Regions from separate parts of the Bermanella marisrubri genome, predicted to be linked through region 2. Evidence: predicted binding sites of a transcription regulator. Region 2 holds the regulator's gene; the other holds the start of a gene.
What was found. The regulator FNR, encoded in region 2, switches genes on or off when oxygen is low (the NO sensors DNR and NnrR bind a similar motif). The targets are predictions, from matches to a motif close to TTGATNTANATCAA.

Region 1 (9,204 bases), 950 kb from region 2:
GCAATCTTGAATAAAGCTGGGCTCCACGCCGGCTTTTTGCAAAATGTCCAAAGTGGCCGCTTGCGGCTGCCAGCTATCCCACATGGCTTGCTTGCGTTGCGCATCTCCTTGGAAAACCGCAGGGTGAGCTTGGTCCTCTTTAAAGCGCTTGTTCACCCAGCGGATGAACATGGTACTCCAGCTTGTGGCCAGTGTGCCTTGGCTTTGATAGTGGAATACAAAATCCTGCAATTGACTTTGTGCATAGCGTTTAGGGATGCCAAGCGTTTGCTCGATGTATTTGAGAGTCTCTGTGTCCGGACGCCAGTCAGGGTGAATGGCTTGCTTGTACTGCTGCTTGGCCTGTTCAAAAGCTTGTTCGTTACGACTGCGTTTACTGTCGCTTGGGGCTTTTTCTTCAAAGCTATAGAAAAGCTGCTCGCTTTGGCCAAAGGGCGGACTATTGAAATGCACAATGCCTTTATCACTGAGGCTCTTAAGAATGCGCTTGATATCCGCATCCTGCCAAAACGGGAGCCAATCGCGCAACGTCCCCTTGTTGATAAAACTCCAGTTTTCATCATGGGGCTGTTTGCCATCATTGAGAGCATGCAGCATTAACGCCTCCTCTAAGCCGATGGTGGCGGCTAAGCTGGGGGACACAACTAACATGCGTTCTGGAATTAAACTATGAGCCATACTGCAACAATCAAAGGAATTGGTAAAAGCGAATAATACCTGAGCAACTAAAAACCACTTCTTCAGGTATGCCGTGAAAGATCTGCCAGTATACCGCAAAGGACTGAGTGGTTGATATGGTAAACCCAGACACGGCTCGAAAAAATCGAAATTCTGGCAAAATACGTAAATTGTCTACACTTATACCATTGGCAATACTCCTAAAGTCTATGGAACAAATGTTCGCTAAAGGCCCCCAAAGGAGTCATTTTTGGGTATAATTCACGGGAATTTTTCGCTGGGGTCAAAAAACGCCAGCATGCCCTGCCACGAGGCTTTTACCCAAAGCCAATATGTGCACCTAAATGGGTCAGACACATGGGCAGTGGGCCAGCATTCCTTTAAAAAAGAGTGATATCCATGACTGTAAAATCAGTAGACGTCTTATTGGTTGGTGCGGGCGCCATGAGCAGCACACTGGCCATGATCCTTAAACAGCTTGATCCAAGTTTGAAAATCACAGTGGTAGAGCGCTTGCCCAGCGTAGCCAGCGAAAGTACCGACGGTTGGAATAACGCAGGTACGGGCCATGCTGCTTATTGTGAGTTGAACTACACGCCTGAAGATCAAGATGGCCATGTGGATATCAGCAAAGCGCTGACGATTAATTCTTCATTTGAGATTTCTCTTCAGTTCTGGAGTCACCTAGTAAACAAGGGTGTTTTGCCAGAGCCTTCTAATTTCATCAATCGTACACCGCACATGAGTTTCGTGTGGGGTGAAAAGAACGTAAATTTCTTGCGTAACCGCTATTTAAAAATGAGCCAGCATCACCTGTTTGAGCAAATGGAGTTTAGTGATGATGCGGAAACCTTGCGTCAGTGGATGCCGCTCGTGATGAATGGCCGTAAAAGCGATGAACCCGTTGCCGGCACTTATGTGAAGCACGGCAGTGATGTGGACTTTGGTTCCCTTGCTCGCTACATGGTTGATCATCTAAGCAAGCAAGACGATTTCGAAGTGTTGCTTAATCACGATGTAGAAGACCTAAAGCGCTCAGAGTCTGGCGGTTGGTCAGTGAAAGTCGAGGATCGCAGTTCGGGTAAAGAAACTCGCATTAAATCTAAATTTGTTTTTTTGGGTGCGGGCGGTGGTGCTTTGCCATTGCTTCAGCGTTCAGGGATCGACGAAGCGGATGGTTACGGAGGCTTCCCGGTTAGTGGTCAGTGGTTAGTGTGTACCGACCCAGAAGTCGTCGAGCAGCATCACGCGAAAGTCTATGGTAAAGCCGCGATTGGTGCGCCTCCGATGTCGGTTCCACATTTAGACACACGAGTGATTAACGGTAAGAGAGGATTATTATTTGGGCCTTTCGCTGGATTTACTACCAAGTTTTTGAAGAAAGGCTCGATAATGGATTTACCTTTGTCTGTACGCCCTAATAATTTATTGCCTATGATGTCTGTTGGCAAAAACAATATGGATCTCACCCGTTACTTGATCAGTGAAGTGTTTCAGAGTGATGGTGCTCGCATGGAGGCCCTCCGTCAGTATTTTCCACAAGCGCAAGATGGAAACTGGACGCTAGCGGATGCCGGCAAGCGTGTGCAAATCATTAAGAAAGATGAGAAAGGCAAAGGCAAATTAGAGTTTGGTACTGAAATTGTGGCTGCTAAGGATGGTTCAATTGCCGCTCTTCTTGGCGCTTCACCAGGTGCATCGACAGCCGTGCACGCAATGATTGATGTGATAGAGCGTTGCTTTGCCGATCGCCTAGAGCAAGACGGGTGGAAACAGCGCTTAAAAGAAATGGTACCGAGCTATGGTGAGTCGCTAAAAGACGATGCTGAACTTTTGAAAAGAGTCAGAGATGAATCCCATAAGACATTAGGTCTCTACGAATAGGCTGAAACCATCCATAAGCATTATAAAAAAGCAGCTATGCTAAAACATAGCTGCTTTTTTGTGATGGCGTTAGTGATTTGCACTTGGTTTGTGCAATACTACGAACAATGACTGAAAAAGTTTGTTCATTATCCGTGGCTAGTTATAAAATTTGCATTCATTACAATGACGTTTTATTCCATTAGGGACAATTAACTGTGACCTTGGCAAACAGAAGTACAGCGTTCAGCCTTATCGTCGTCTTATTGCTGTGTTCTCCATTCAGCTGGTCGGACAAGGGAGAGACCCTGCAAGATGATTCAGGAGAAACTTGGGGTTGGCGCACAGCTATGATCACCAGTTTGGCTTTGACTTTAGCAACTAATCCTTTAGATGCCGATGAATACAGTGTGTCTATGATGTCCGCGAAGGATACTGCTGCACTTAAGGTTGGTTTTCGCTGGCATCAAGATGAAACGATGCAACTTGGAGGCCTGACTCTAAGCCACTATTACCATTTTGGCTATAACTATTGGCAAAGCCTTGATGTAGATGGTCAGGAAGGCGTGAATAATGCGTTGGAGTTTATTCCCGTATTTCGATTTAGTGATGGTGAGCAAGACTTCTTTAGTTACGTAGAAACTGCTGTCGGTGTTTCCGTGTTTTCTCGAACACAATTTAACGACAAAGAATTCAGCACTAACTTTCAGTTTGCGAATAGTCTAGCGTTTGGCGGGTACTTTACACCACGTGTGTCTTGGTCCTTACAATTGCAGCACTACAGCAATAACAGTATCAAGTTGCCCAATAACGGCATCAACTTCTATAACTTCAACATCGCTTATCGGTATCAATAGACGGTTTTAAACTTTGCTTTGCAAGTAACTTACCGCGTCTTTTACAGCTTGGCGAGTACGCCGATTGATCTCTTCGTGCTCGTGAGCTGACATGTAAAACGCAATATCCACTTCATGTCGATAGTAGCGCGTAGGGAGATTATTCAGTGCTAAACATGCCAAATCGACAAGTTGATCTTGACTAAAGCCTTTATCAGCCGTTTCTTCTGCTAGCACCTCCAAAACCTTGTGCTCATAGTAATTATGAATTTGATCGGTAATGGACATGGCGCACCTCCTTTTCTTTTAATTGTAGACCATGATCTAGGTCATCCGGGTGCGTGACCTATATCAAAAGGACTGTTCGCCAGCGAGGTATGCTGATCAGACTAAAAAAGGAGTCTGATCATGATAGATGCTTGTGAAATTGATGTGCGACTACGAAAAAAACAGCATGAATTAGAAATACGTGCCTCCAAGCTGAGCGAGGAATTAACTCGTTACAATATCGAAGTAAGCAAAGACAGCGAGGATCGTGCGCAGCAGCTAGAAAATGAAGAAGTCGCAGAAGCCATCGCTCAAGAAACTCAGCAAGAGCTCCAGCAAATCAAGCATGCCATTTTGCGTCTTAAGCAAGGCCAGTATCAGGTGTGCGAGCTATGTCAGCAAAGTATCGAGCCCGAACGCTTGCTGGCACTGCCATATACGGCTCTGTGTGCCAGCTGCGCCAATGAGCAGTAAGGGGGCTTACTGAGGCTCAATAATCACTTCGCTTTGCAATGAGTTACTGATGAAGCAGTGCTGATGAGCTTTATGGTGCATAGACTCAATCGCACTGGCTTTTACCTCACCCGCAAAGCGCACTTGTGGGCGCAAGCGAATGCGCGGCACATAGTATCTACTGTCCTCATTTTGCTCTACATAAGCAATGGGATTGTCCTCGTAGTGTTCAACGACTAAGCGCTTTTTCGCTGCCAGTGCCAAGAACGTCAGCATATGACAACTGGCTAAGCTCATGGCCAGAGCTTGTTCCGGATCCACATGCTGTTCAGTATTAGCAGTAGCCATGGCGAGGCTTTGTCCGCTCGCTTCTGCGTTATGGGCGGTATTGTAGCCTTCATGGGAGAAGTCACCGTCTTTCTGCCATACTATGTGGGCGTGATGTTCACTCATGTTTTTCGTCCTTATGCTGCTAGCCTTGATACTGGTTCTCAGGCACTTCGACCTTGTGTACCGTACCCGCCCAATCATCGAAGCCACCGCCCAACATGCGCACGGTTTTAAAGCCCATTTTTTGTAAAAGGTCTGCTGCCAGTGTGGAACGACCGCCGTTTTTGCAATACACCACAAGAGGTTGATCAAAGTCACTGAGCTTGGGGTGGTTGCCTACCATGAATTCCAGTAAACCACGGGGAATATGCACAGAGTCAGGCAAGTGGCCAGCATCAAATTCAGATGGTTCGCGCACATCTAACAAGGTAGCCCCTTGCTGCATCATGGCCTGAGTCTCATCGGCATCAATGATATGGATGTTCTGGCGAGCTTCGTTCAATAATTCGTCTTTTGTCAGTGACATAAGCACCTCCATTAAATATTAGAAAAGCCTAATATTAACCATGTTAGGCCGAATGGGATAGAATGACAAGACCTCAGCTCAGGTTGAGAGGTAGAAGCTTGGTTCAGTATAGACCTCGGGTTAGACTAGCCATTATCACGACAATAGATAGCATTATGTTTCAACAACAAGACTTGCTCGATTTAGCCAATATGAAGATGCCGTTCGGCAAATACGCCGGCAAAGCATTGGTGGATCTACCCGAAGAATACTTGCTTTGGTTTCAGAAAAAGGGGTTTCCGCAAGGGCGCTTAGGCATGCTGTTAGGCTTGTGTCTTGAAATCAAAATCAATGGACTGGAATACATTTTACAGCCATTGAAAGGTAAGACCCGCGTTGTTAATGAATAAACCACTGGACTATGCTATCCGCTACAGCCGCCGTAAAACCGCTGCCATTCATATTACGCAACAAGGTGTAGAATTGCGTTTACCTCATGGCGTTAGCGAATCGTGGGGCCATCAGTTTATACAGCAGAAACGTGATTGGATTGAGCGTAAATTAAAAGAACAAAGTCGATATACGCAACACATTCCCAATCTTGAATGGGGCTCTACTATTTTATGGCATGGTCAGCCAGTCCCGTTAACCTACCAGCCCGCAACACAGGCATCCTTGAAACTAACGCCACACGGTTTTGTATTTTCGGCTAAAACCGAACCCAATAAAGAAATCAGAAAAAAATGGCTGGCGGATTTTTTTAAGCAAGAAGCTCGAAACTATCTAACATCATTAACCAACGAAAAAGTCGCTGCTTTAAATCTGCAAGATCAACTCAAAGCCGTTCGCCTACGCTATACCAAAAGTAAATGGGGACATTGCTCTAGTGTGGGCAATATTCAATATAACTGGCTGATTATGGGTGCGCCATTTGAGGTAATTGATTATTTGGTATGTCATGAAGTCAGCCATTTAATACATTTGAATCACAGTCCAGCGTTTTGGCAGCAAGTTGCGAAAATTTGTCCTGATTATAAAAAGCATCAGGCTTGGTTGAAGCAAGAGGGTGTCAGACTTGCTTGGTTTTAAAACGATACATATAAGCCACTAAAGAAACCGTCAATGGTCGTTGGCCCCGCAGACCACTTTTTATAACCAAGCGTGATACCAACGTATTGGTAGTGATAGTTGAGGCTGAATTGCCGTTCTGAAATAGAGCCTCCATTATAGCTTGACCAGATGGGATAAAACTCTGCATGAAGGTAGTGATTAACGCGAAGGCGTATGGGCATCGCAAATACATCACCTTTGTGGCTCTGGTTTCCATTCATTTTCCCTCTTCCGTAGGCCAAGTCCCAAGAGAAATTGTTGCCGAAGCTCATACGATAATGCAGCAAGGTATTCTCCAAGGAAAGCTCGTCGTCTTGTTCATTCAGAATGTTTTGTGAGTAGCTCACTCCCAAAGAGCCATAACCCAGCTCTACCCGATTTAGTTGTGCGTATATATCATCTGTTGAATCGAAGAACTGAGTGGATAATTTAAGAGCAGGTAAAATGGGATCACCTACTTGTCTAAAGAAACTGTTCGAAGCACTATCACTGGCGGCAGAGGCTTCATTATCGTCATTGGTAGAGTAAACTGGCTCAGATTGACGGTAGCGTTGCATACTGTGTGAACCACCGACTGAAAGAATGTCCACGCTGTATTCGGCCAGCTTGATTGTGGTTTTAAAGACGATCTCGGCGATGGCTTCGCTGATTGCAGAAGAATGGCTATCGGTGCTCGCTTTTTTGGAAGTTGATTGACTCGACGAAGAGGTGTTTTTTGACTGTGCTTGAGTACCATTGCGTTCCAAATCGTCCAGAGTGCCAGCCTGGCTGCTGAGAGCAAAACACATTGGTAGGGCGAAGACGCCTGTAAAACGATAGATCGTATTCACAAAAAGTTCATCCTTGGATAATTTGATGATCATGGTGCTCGTCCCGAGACCGACACCGGTTTTAGAGCTGCGCGATATGGGGATTGATAAGTTCGGTCTTCTGTTTCTTAGAAAGTCGTTTAATCGCGCTTTCTCTTTTACATGCCTCACTGCGATTTTCCGCCTTTTCAGAATACACTAACTTTACCGGACGACGATTGCGTGTATATTTGGCCCCTAGCTTGGCTTCATTATGTTCCCGTAAGCGTCGTTCTAAGTCTGTTGTGACTCCGGTATAAAGCGAGTCGTCGGCACAGCGTAAAATATAAACAAACCACTGACTCATTTTCTTAAAAACTTATCCACGTACCAGCAGCTGGCTTTGATTTGTAGGTTTTGTTCTTTGGCCCAAGCTAGGCCATGGTGTACGAGCTTTTCGGCCAATCCCTGTCCTCGCAGAGAAAACGGCACAAAGGTATGTGTGAAGTCGACAGAACCTTGCTGTGAGTCCAGTTGGTAGTCGAGGTGGCAGCTGCCCTTTTCATGATCGATGAAAAAACGCTGATGCTTTGTATCGTGCTGTATTTCAGTCATAGAGCCATGCTAACCTTTTAGTATGAAGAATAATTACTGTGTGACTGTATGAAGCGTTTACTCATTGTATTTCATGCTCCGTCGGATAACACCCGTAAATTGCGCGATGGCATGCAATACGCCGTTGAACAATGTATCCAAACCGATGAGCTTGGTGTGCAATTGCTGATAAAAAGTCCATTCGATACAACCCCTGACGATGTGTTAGCAGCAGACGCCATAATACTAGGGACAACTGAAAATCTAGGGTATATGAGTGGCGCATTGAAAGACTTTTTTGATCGCTGCTATTACCCAGTTTTGGAGAAAAAGCAGGGTACGCCGGTAGCGGCTGTGGTTCGTGCAGGTCATGATGGTACTGGTACGTGCAATGCGTTAAAAACTATTCTGACCGGTTTGCGTTGGCGTTGGGTGCAAGAGCCCCTGGTATGTCGAGGTGAGTGGCAAGAGCAATTTGTGCTAGATTGTGAAGAACTGGCGCAAGCCATGGCTTACGGCTTAGCGGAAGGAATGATTTGATGAGATTGATTACGGTGTTACTGCTGTTTGCGAGTATGGCTGTTGAGGCAGATACACTCAGTATTCGTGCCGATCCTTGGTTTCCCATGAACGGTCAGCCTGCAGCTGATAAGCCTGGCTATATGATCGAGCTAGCGAAAGCGGTGTTTGAGCCAAAAGGAATTAAGGTGGATTATCAGATTATGCCGTGGAGTCGATCTATTGATCTCGTGCGTGAAGGTCGATTTGATTGTGTGGTCGGCGCTTACAAATCTGATACGCGTGACTTTATTTTTCCGGAACAGCATTGGGGATTGGATCGCCCTCAATTTTTCATTGCCGAAGAAGATAATTGGCGCTTTAACGGCGACTTGAGTGATCTTGCCAATCGCAAAGTAGGTATCATCGCCGACTATTTTTATGAGGAAGCGTTTGATGCTTATGCTCAAGATCATAAAGGATTAAATTTCCAGTTTATGACCGGCAGTGACCCACTAAAGAAAAATATTGAAAAGTTTTTAGCGCGACGCATTGATACAGTGTTAGAGAGTCAATTGGTAATGAAAGCCAAGCTTAAGCAAATGGGCTTGGTAGGTTACCTTAAAAGTGCAGGTAACTTAATTCCTCCAGTAGCTATGTATATTGCTTGCAGCCCTGCATTGGAATCCAGTAAGCAATACGTAAAATGGGTAGATGAGACTACAAAAGCCATGAAGCAAGATGGTCGCTTAGAACGCTTGCTCGACCGCTATGGCGTACCGCCTTGGTGGTAATTGTGGTCATTCCAATAACACTAGCTGAGTGAACCCCATGCAAGACTGGATTATCCAATATGAACCACAGGTACGCATGAGCGTTTTCTTTGGTTTGTTAAGCTTCTTATTTTTAGTACAGCAGTGTTTTCCACGACGTCCCCTGTCTGGATCAAAGCTCTATCGTTGGGGCAATAACCTTGGTCTGGTCTTCTTTAATAGCTTTGTCATGCGAGTATTTATTCCTACTACAACGGTTGCCGTAGCGTTGTGGGTCGAACAAAAGCAGTGGGGAATATTTAATGTTTGGCAACCAAATTTTGCGCTTCAAGTTATATTGAGCTTGTTGCTTTTAGACTGTCTGATCTACTGGCAACATCGCTTGTTTCATTCAGTGCCCGTGTTATGGCGATTACATCGAGTGCATCATATGGATCAAAATATCGATGTCACCACTGGTTCTCGTTTTCATCCCATTGAAATTGCCTTGTCACTTTTCATTAAATTTA
Region 2 (9,204 bases):
CTAAGCGTACTGGTCCTGACCTAGCTCGTGTAGGTCAACGTTACTCTGACGATTGGCACCGTGCTCACTTATACAACCCACGTGACGTAGTACCTGAATCAAACATGCCATCATTCCCATGGTTGTTTGAGCAGACTATTGACGGCCGTGATACTCCGAAGAAAATGAAAGCTCTGCGTGCTGTTGGTGTACCTTACACAGACGAGCAAATTGCAAACGCTAAGCAAGATGCCGATGGTGTACGTGAGATTGACGCCCTAGTCGCTTACCTACAGCAGCTAGGCACAGTATTAACGCAAAAACGGTAGAGCAATGGATATTAATGACGTGCGTGGTTTGGGCACAGTTTTCGCCCTAATCGCTTTCATAGGCATCATCGCTTGGGCTTATAGCTCAAGCCGTAAGAAGCGTTTCGAAGATGATGGAGACATGATCTTCAAAGATGACGATATCGCGCAGCGTTCAGCAGAAGCGGAGAAAAAAGAGAATGAGTGAATTATCAACATTTTGGCACATATGGGTAAGTGCCATCGTGATTGGCTCCATGGTTGCTTGCGGCATCCTATTGGTGGTCACTAAGCGCGGTCAAAACTACGACGAAGAAACTGACCAAACAACGGGTCATGCCTTCGACGGTATCGAAGAACTAGACAACCCTCTTCCTAAATGGTGGAACATGTTCTTCTGGGTCACTATTGTGTTCGGTTTTGCTTACATCCTTATCTACGGTGTGGGTGACTGGCGTGGCTTCTCAAACTGGTCTTCTCATAGTCAATGGGAAGCAGAAGTTGCGAAAGCAGAAGAAAAATTCGCACCTTATTATGAAAAGCTTAACGCAATGGGCCCTGAAGAGCTGATCCAAAGTGACGAAGCAATGGCCACTGGTCAGCGCATCTATGCGTCTAACTGCTCAATCTGTCACGGTTCTACTGCACAAGGTTCTCTGGGCTTCCCGAACCTTACAGACAACGATTGGCTATATGGTGGTTCTTTCGAAGCAATCAAGACCACCCTACTTCAAGGTCGTCAAGGCGCAATGCCAGCTAACGGCCTAATGCCAAACATGACAGAATCGCAACGTAACGATGTTACTGCATATGTGCTTTCTTTGTCTGGTCGTGAAGGTTCTGGTGATGCAGAAAACGGCAAGCCACTTTATATGCAGGCATGCGTTGCTTGTCACGGTGTGGATGCTAAAGGTAACCAAGCTGTGGGTGCACCGAACTTAACTGACAACATCTGGTTGTACGGCGGTAGCGAAAAGCAAATTAACTTTACGCTTAAGCACGGTCGCAATGGTGTGATGCCAGCTTGGAAAGAAATTTTGGGTGAAGATAAGATTCACGTGCTTGCGGGTTACGTTTACTCTTTATCTAAGAAAGACCAAGAGTAAAATTGAGCTAGCTCAATACTTTATTAAAAGCGGCCAATGGCCGCTTTTTTTATGTTTATTAGAAAGCCCTAATCTATTACACTGAGTAAAACGAATACAACCACATATCACCTCACCTAATATAAAAAGAATAAATGTGCGGAAACGATAATGTGCATCATAAGGTGGTTAGGATGAGCGAAAAAATACCTGTACAAGAACTCACACCTCACAGCATTGACGGCCAATACAAAGGGGTTTCCGCTAAGTATAACGACAAGCTTTATGTTAGATCGGTGAATGGCTTATTCAACAAGATCCGTACGCTATCACTTTGGGCATTAATGATCGGTTATTTCGTTACTCCTTGGATTAGCATTGGTGGTCGCCAAGCCGTTTGGTTTGACCTACCCGCTCGTCAATTCCACATTTGGGGCATGACTTTCTGGCCGCAAGATTTCGTCTTACTTTCGTTTCTATTAATTATTTGTGCATTCGGTTTATTTACCATTACCACGTTAGCAGGACGCATTTGGTGCGGTTATACCTGCCCGCAAACTGCTTGGACTTTTATATACATGTGGGTTGAGGAGAAAATCGAGGGTAATCGCAACAAGCGGATGAAGCTCGATAAAGAGCCCATGAGCACCAGTAAGTTTGTTAAGAAAGCCAGCAAACACTTCATTTGGCTAGTCATTGCACTTGCCACAGCAATTGCCTTTGTCGGTTACTTTTACCCTATTCGTGAACTCATTCCCGACCTCATTACCTTTAGTATTGAAAATCAATGGGCGAGCTTTTGGTTATTGTTCTTTACCTTGGCGACTTATGGCAATGCAGGCTGGCTGCGTGAGAAAGTTTGCTTGCACATGTGTCCATATGCCCGCTTCCAGTCGGTCATGTTCGACCAAGATACGCTAATCGTTTCCTATGACGAACGTCGTGGTGAGCGTGGTTCAGGCCGCGGTCCACGCAAAAAAGGCGTCGATCCTGTGGAAGCAAATATCGGGGATTGCGTCGACTGCAATATGTGCGTTCAAGTGTGTCCAACCGGTATTGATATTCGTGATGGCTTGCAATATCAGTGTATTGGCTGTGCGCTATGCATCGACGCCTGTGACGAAATCATGGATAAAATGCACTATCCCAAGGGTTTGATCCGCTATACAAACGAACACGCTTTAGAGGGCAAAGAAGTTCATATTTTCAGACCCAAACTAGTGGGTTACGCCATTGCGCTCGTTGCCATGTTTGGCCTATTTGGCTGGGCTGTTTATGATCGCACACCACTTGAATTGGATGTCATGCGTGATCGCGGACAGTTGTATAGCAATACCAGTGATGGTCGCGTGCAAAATAGCTACAACGCTAAAGTAATGAATATGGACCAAAAAGCTCATGACTTCGTAATTACAGTGGTCGGGCTTGAGGGTGCGGAACTTGATGGCAAAACCGAACTCTCATTAGACGAAGGTGAAGTTGGCGATGTGCCTTTAAGCATAAAAGCAGTGCCTTGGGACCTGGAAAAATCCCGCACAGATATTCGCTTTATTGTGACACGAGATGATGGTTTGAGCGTTGAACAAGAAAGTCGTTTCATCGGCCCAGCAAGTCGCTAGCACTCACCCTCTTATTGGACAAGAATCTGTGTATCCAGCTAGCCAGTTTCCTGACAAAACTGGCTAGCATTTATGTGCCATAGTGCTAGGATACGCACCATCTTCAAGACCTTATTTGGCAGTATTAAGCATGCAAGAACAGAAGCGCCCTTGGTATAGAGAACCCTATGTTTGGTTACTGATTGGTATTCCCTCAAGCAGTGTAATCATGGGCATCTTTTTTATTAATTTGGCCGTGAGCACCAAGGATACTTTAGTAAGAGACAACTATTACAAAGACGGTCTAGCCTACAACCAAGAATTAGAATGGGACAACAAAGCCGAAGCCAATGATATCAAACTATCATTGACGGTAAGTAAAGATAGTGAAGTACGAATGACCATCGAGAATTCTCGCTTGGCGTTGCCAAACATCCTGCAAGTAGCGTTTAGCCACCCTACCCTTAAGGGAAAAGACCGAAATGCAGTGTTGCAACAAGTGGATGGTCAAACCTATGTAGGCCTAACTGAACAGCCCATCGAATTTGGTCGCTACTACATCAACGTCGAAAGCCCACAGCAAGCGTGGCGCGTGCGTCATGTGAATCATGTAAATGCAGGTCAAACCCTCAAGTTCTAATACATGACTGATTGTTTTCACTGTGGTCAAGACGTTCCTAAGAACATTGATCTATCTGTCAAAATAAACAACCAAGTGCAGCCTATGTGCTGCCCTGGTTGCCAAGCCGTGGCACAAGCCATTGTCGACAGTGGTAACGAATCTTTCTATACCTACCGAACAGACTTAAATGAAACACCTGAGTTTACTCTCGGTCAATTGCCACCAAGCGTGTCGGAAGAGCTTGCTCTATACGATAACCCAGATGTCCTGAAAGAACTAGGACAACAGGTTGAGAGCGGGCAACGCATTCAGCTGATGATAGAGGGCATTACCTGTGCTGCTTGCGCTTGGTTGATTGAGCAACAATTGCAACGATTACCAGGTGTAAAAGAAGCAAACCTCAACCTCACCCAGCATCGCCTCAGTGTTACATGGGAACAAAATCAAACACCGCTTCGGCAAGTTATAGAAACTATTTACTCTCTAGGCTTTAAAGCACAACCGTTTGAAACCGATACCTTCCAGCAACAATTAGAAGAAGAGCAAAAACGGGCCTTACGCCGAGTTTTACTGGCAGGCCTTGGAACCATGCAAGCGATGATGTTTGCTGTTCCACTGTACATTGGTGAGCTAGCAGGGATTCTAGAAAAGTTTGAGTTGTATTTCCGCTTTGCAGGAATGGCCATTACGACCCCCGTCATTTTAATCAGCGCTAGGCCATTCTTTAAAGGTTTCATTCGTGATATTAAAACAAAACATCTTACGATGGACGTCCCCGTGTCCATTGCCATTGGCGGCGCGTTCATAGCCAGTATTTATTCTACTTTTGTAGGTGGTGAAGAAGTTTATTTCGATAGCGTCTGTATGTTTACGTTCTTTTTATTAGTGGGGCGCTACTTTGAAACCCGCGCGCGATTACGTACCGGGGAAGCCGGCAATCAACTTAATAATGTATTGCCACGTTCGGTTACGCGTATCACTACCGATGATGAGAAATCAGAAGCTGTCATTCCAGTAAATCAACTTAACATTGGTGATCGGATTCGTGTATTGCCCGGCGCCACCATTGCCGCCGATGGTATTATTCAAACAGGCCACTCGAGCGTTGATGAATCTATTATGACGGGCGAGTTTTTGCCCATCCATAAAGACACCGGTGATCAAGTACTTGCAGGCAGCTTAAACGTTGAGAACCCTATTGAGATTGAAGTCACGGCCTTAGGCGACAACACCCAGCTTTCTACTGTTATGTCGCTATTGGATCGTGCCGAGTCAGAAAAACCTCGTATGGCCATAATGGCCGATGTAATAGCGCAATATTTTGTAGGCGCGGTTTTAATTTTGGCAGCGATTGTCTTCACTGCTTGGTACTTCATTGATACTGATCGTGCGTTTTGGATCACACTTTCCGTTCTGGTTGCTACCTGTCCTTGTGCTCTATCACTTGCTACACCTACAGCGCTTACAGCCGCCACGGGGGCTTTACGAAAAGCAGGTGTGCTAATAACGCGTGGCCATGTTTTAGAAAGCTTAACCCAAAGCAAGCGCATTATTTTCGATAAGACGGGCACCCTGACATTGGGTCAATTATCCATTGAATCTGTTTCAATTGCTCCTGAAACTGAGCTTGATCAAACAGAAGCACTCGCCATAGCATCAGCTCTTGAGTCCCATAGCCAGCATCCTATTGCCAATGCTTTTCAAGCGTTAAGTCTGGAAAAACGATATGTCGCTGAAGACATTAACATGGTGGTCGGCCAAGGCATTGAAGGCAAGGTCAATGGTCAACTTTATCGTATTGGTCACCAAGGCTTTGCCGCCATCGACTCCGAGCTCAATCCGGATGAACAACGCCAACAAATCTTTTTATCTGCTGACGACAAAGCAATAGCCCGCTTTGTACTCTCAGATCAATTGCGACCTGGTAGTCAGCATGCCGTTTCAAGCCTCAATCAACAAGGCATCATCACTGAAATGCTAAGTGGTGATCATAGCTATCAAGTGGAAAAGATTGCGAAAGAACTGAAACTACAAAAGGCGCAAGGTAGTATTTCGCCTCAAGGTAAGCTCGACTATCTAAGTGGACTCAATAACCAAGATCATTCCATCATGGTTGGTGACGGCATTAATGATGTCCCCGTATTGGCTAGGGCGCCTATTTCAATCGCTGTCGGTAGTGCAAGTGATCTAGCTAAAACACACGCTGATGTGATTTTGCTGAATCAGAATCTAAAAACCATTGCACAATTGCTTCAACACGCACGAAAAGCCAAACGTATAATTCGTCAAAATTTAAGCTGGGCTCTGCTCTATAATACCAGTGTGTTACCCTTAGCAGCGGCTGGCTTGTTACCGCCATGGGCAGCAGCAATTGGTATGTCTGCCAGTTCACTTATCGTTGTTTTCAACGCTTTGCGATTAAATTCACTCGCCAAACTATAAATTTCTGAGGTCAGCATGGAAATAATTTTTATAACGGTCCCTGTGACACTTGTTTTCATCGCGGTGGCCGCAGGCATATTCTTTTGGGCTAGTAAAAAAGGCCAATTTGATGACCTTGACAGTCCTGCCCACCGAATTCTCTTTGATGAAGATCAGGGCCCCAATAAAAAGGACAAAAACGCATCGGAGAAAGAACTATCCGAAAGCGCTGAGCAAGACAAAGATTCCTCTCAAACCAAATAATTTGTAATCATGAATGAACCCCTTACATTCCTGACCGCTTGGCTTTTAGGTCTCATGGGTAGCGTCCACTGTATGGGCATGTGCGGCGGCATCGTTGGCGCACTTTCCATGAATGGACCCAAGCCAACACTGCAGCTGGGGTACCATATAGGGAGAATCTTGACCTATGGCGCTTTAGGTTTTGCAGCAGGCATCATTGGACTGTGGTTAAGTGAAAGCCACAGTAATGTCGGCCTAGTTTTACGAACCATATCTGGGATCTTATTAATCTTGATGGGGTTTTATCTAGCAGGACAAACTCAAATGCTTGCGTGGATCGAGCGTGCCGGCAGCGGCCTTTGGCGACGACTACAACCTCTCAGCAAAGGCCTTATCCCTACACACTCATTAAAGCAAGCCATTCCACTCGGTATGGTTTGGGGTTTCCTGCCTTGTGGTTTAGTCTACAGTACTCTGAGTTGGGCTTTAGTAGCCGCTGATCCAGTCAAAAGTGCGAGCTTAATGATGGTATTTGGCTTAGGTAATTTACCCGCCCTCTTTAGCTTTGCCCTGTTAACTCAACAGCTTACAAAGTTGAAGTCAAAGACATGGGTCAAGTTAATGTCTGGTACTTTTGTGGTAGGATTTGGAGTGTGGACACTCTATGCCACATGGTCGACTCAAATCTAACTTCTTACTGCACATGTTTGCAGCCTAAGTTAAGCACTGTTGCTCTTGACTAAGCAAATGGTTTTACCCAACATTTAGGTTATAGGTGCTAATAACATGCACCGTGCCAAGATTGAAGGATTGTTTATGGCAGTTGATAAAAACATTATTTCCCTGGCAAAAAGCGGTGCTGGTAAACCCCACTGCAGTACATGCAGTCTAAGCTCGCTTTGCCTACCGATTGCTCTAGATAACGAAGATCTTGATGCACTAGACGAGATCATCAAACGTGGTCGTCCGCTGCAAAAAGGCGAAACTCTGTTTAAACAAGGCGACGATTTCAAAGCGGTATACGCCATTCGTACAGGGGCAATTAAGAGCTACACCGTTGCGCCCAGTGGTGAAGAGCAGATCACAGGCTTTCATCTAGCCAGTGAAATCGTGGGCCTATCTGGCTATAGCGAAGAAAGCTACCCGCTGACAGCAAAAGCCTTGGAAACCACGACTGTTTGTGAACTGCCTTTAGACAAGTTAGACAGCCTTTGTGACGAAATTCCAGGGTTACGTCGCCAAATGATGCGTAATATGAGTGGCGAAATTCGTCAGGATCAGCAAATGATGCTGCAATTATCGAAAAAAACCGCTGACGAACGCCTAGCTTATTTTCTACTGGATCTAAGTAGCCGTTTCGAGCGCCGTGGTTTTTCACCCAAGACCTTCCGACTCTCAATGTCTCGTGTGGATATCAGTAACTATTTAGGTCTTGCAGTAGAAACTGTCAGCCGCATATTTACCCGTATGCAAAAGAGCGAGCTCATTAGTACGGAAGGTAAAGAAGTCACACTCTTGGACATTCATGGCCTTAATAAGCTTGCCGGCAATCCTGATATTAAAGCGTCCTGTGAACATAGCATCTGATTATTTACCTGATTTTGCACAGGTCTGTCGTGAAGGATAGGTCTGTGCCTACAACTTTAGTCTTACTAATTCTCGCATTTCTCTCTAACCCTCTCTTTTATAAGCAAAAATAAAATTGCAAGTATTTTTTGCATTTTGTCAGTTTCCATCTAATGTTCAGTATAGAAAACAGAAACATGAGATTTTGCGTGATAGTAGATGCTAACTCGCTGATACAAAATCATTAAAAGGAAAGGAAGACATGGGAATCTGTCCCAGCGAGCTAATACACTTGGTGATTCGCCCCACCCTCAAATACTTGGGCGAAGATAACGAAGATGCCCGTTTTCTTCTTATGGCTACTGCTGCCATGGAATCAGAACTGGGGTTTCACCTTATTGGCAGTAAGCATAAAGGCATTGGCGTTTACCAAATAAGTGCCAAATGCCACCGCAACGTTTGGGATAAATATCTCGTCAATAACCCTGAGCTAGCAAGTAAAGTTCGAGGATTGGCAAGCCAACATGAGTTTCTAGCCAATCCTCACCAAGAATTGGCGACTAATCTTCGCTATGCCACGGCTATTGCTTGGTTGATCTATAAACGTAAGACCAGTGATATACCCAAAGCAAGAGATCTAGACTCAGTAGCGCGCTTTTGGCGCCGCCACTTTCACAGTCGTCCTCACGCTAGCGTTGAACGCTTCATGGAACGGGTTAAACCCCTCCTAGAGGCGGACTGCCGCGCCGCGTAACATCCATGGGCCAGGTCTGTCAGCGGGTTACAAACCTGAGTAGGAACCCGCGCGGATTTACGTTAGAATCCGCGCCCTAGTTCTAGGTTAAACCGAGTCGTATCATGGTCCAATTTGTTGATGCTAGCGCCACTGCCTTAAATGCAGAAACGTCGCCGGCGGAAAAAAAGCAAAAAACCGAATTCAATAAACTGCAAAAACGCTTGCGCCGTGAAGTTGGCCGAGCTATTGCAGACTTCAATATGATCGAAGACGGTGACCGTATCATGGTGTGCCTATCCGGCGGTAAAGACAGCTACACCATGCTTGATATCCTGCAGAATTTGCAGAAAAGCGCCCCAGTTTCGTTCGAATTAGTCGCGGTCAACCTTGACCAAAAACAACCCGGCTTTCCAGAACATGTTCTACCTGAATACCTAGACTCATTGGATATCGAATACTACATCGTCAACCGAGATACCTACTCTGTCGTAAAAGAAAAGGTACCCGAAGGTCGTACTACATGCGGTTTATGTTCACGTTTGAGACGTGGCACCTTATATGGCTTTGCTGAGGATATCGGTGCGAATAAAGTCGCTTTGGGTCACCATCGTGACGACATCGTAGAAACCATGTTTCTCAATATGTT

Region 1: HF888_RS14175 (TraR/DksA family transcriptional regulator) is a predicted target of FNR. The motif match lies at 3,697-3,710, and genes of this name have one in related genera.

What each region holds. Positions count from the first base shown of each region.
Region 1 covers NZ_CP051183.1:3,039,392-3,048,595, reverse strand. The annotation lists gene HF888_RS14195 (DnaT-like ssDNA-binding domain-containing protein) at 1-678, opposite strand, end outside; gene HF888_RS14190 (malate:quinone oxidoreductase) at 1,078-2,562, shown strand; gene HF888_RS14185 (acyloxyacyl hydrolase) at 2,760-3,398, shown strand; gene HF888_RS14180 (late competence development ComFB family protein) at 3,405-3,665, opposite strand; gene HF888_RS14175 (TraR/DksA family transcriptional regulator) at 3,786-4,118, shown strand; gene HF888_RS14170 (OsmC family protein) at 4,125-4,550, opposite strand; gene HF888_RS14165 (rhodanese-like domain-containing protein) at 4,570-4,953, opposite strand; gene HF888_RS14160 (DUF3820 family protein) at 5,109-5,342, shown strand; gene HF888_RS14155 (M48 family metallopeptidase) at 5,335-6,021, shown strand; gene HF888_RS14150 (hypothetical protein) at 6,018-6,905, opposite strand; gene HF888_RS14145 (GIY-YIG nuclease family protein) at 6,934-7,197, opposite strand; gene HF888_RS14140 (GNAT family N-acetyltransferase) at 7,194-7,445, opposite strand; gene HF888_RS14135 (flavodoxin family protein) at 7,494-7,964, shown strand; gene HF888_RS14130 (substrate-binding periplasmic protein) at 7,964-8,716, shown strand; gene HF888_RS14125 (sterol desaturase family protein) at 8,754-9,204, shown strand, end outside.
Region 2 covers NZ_CP051183.1:2,092,635-2,101,838, forward strand. The annotation lists gene ccoO (cytochrome-c oxidase, cbb3-type subunit II) at 1-308, shown strand, start outside; gene HF888_RS09725 (CcoQ/FixQ family Cbb3-type cytochrome c oxidase assembly chaperone) at 313-495, shown strand; gene ccoP (cytochrome-c oxidase, cbb3-type subunit III) at 488-1,393, shown strand; gene ccoG (cytochrome c oxidase accessory protein CcoG) at 1,567-2,991, shown strand; gene HF888_RS09740 (FixH family protein) at 3,107-3,610, shown strand; gene HF888_RS09745 (heavy metal translocating P-type ATPase) at 3,614-6,034, shown strand; gene ccoS (cbb3-type cytochrome oxidase assembly protein CcoS) at 6,050-6,277, shown strand; gene HF888_RS09755 (sulfite exporter TauE/SafE family protein) at 6,287-6,946, shown strand; gene fnr (fumarate/nitrate reduction transcriptional regulator Fnr) at 7,073-7,843, shown strand; gene HF888_RS09765 (hypothetical protein) at 8,085-8,576, shown strand; gene ttcA (tRNA 2-thiocytidine(32) synthetase TtcA) at 8,681-9,204, shown strand, end outside.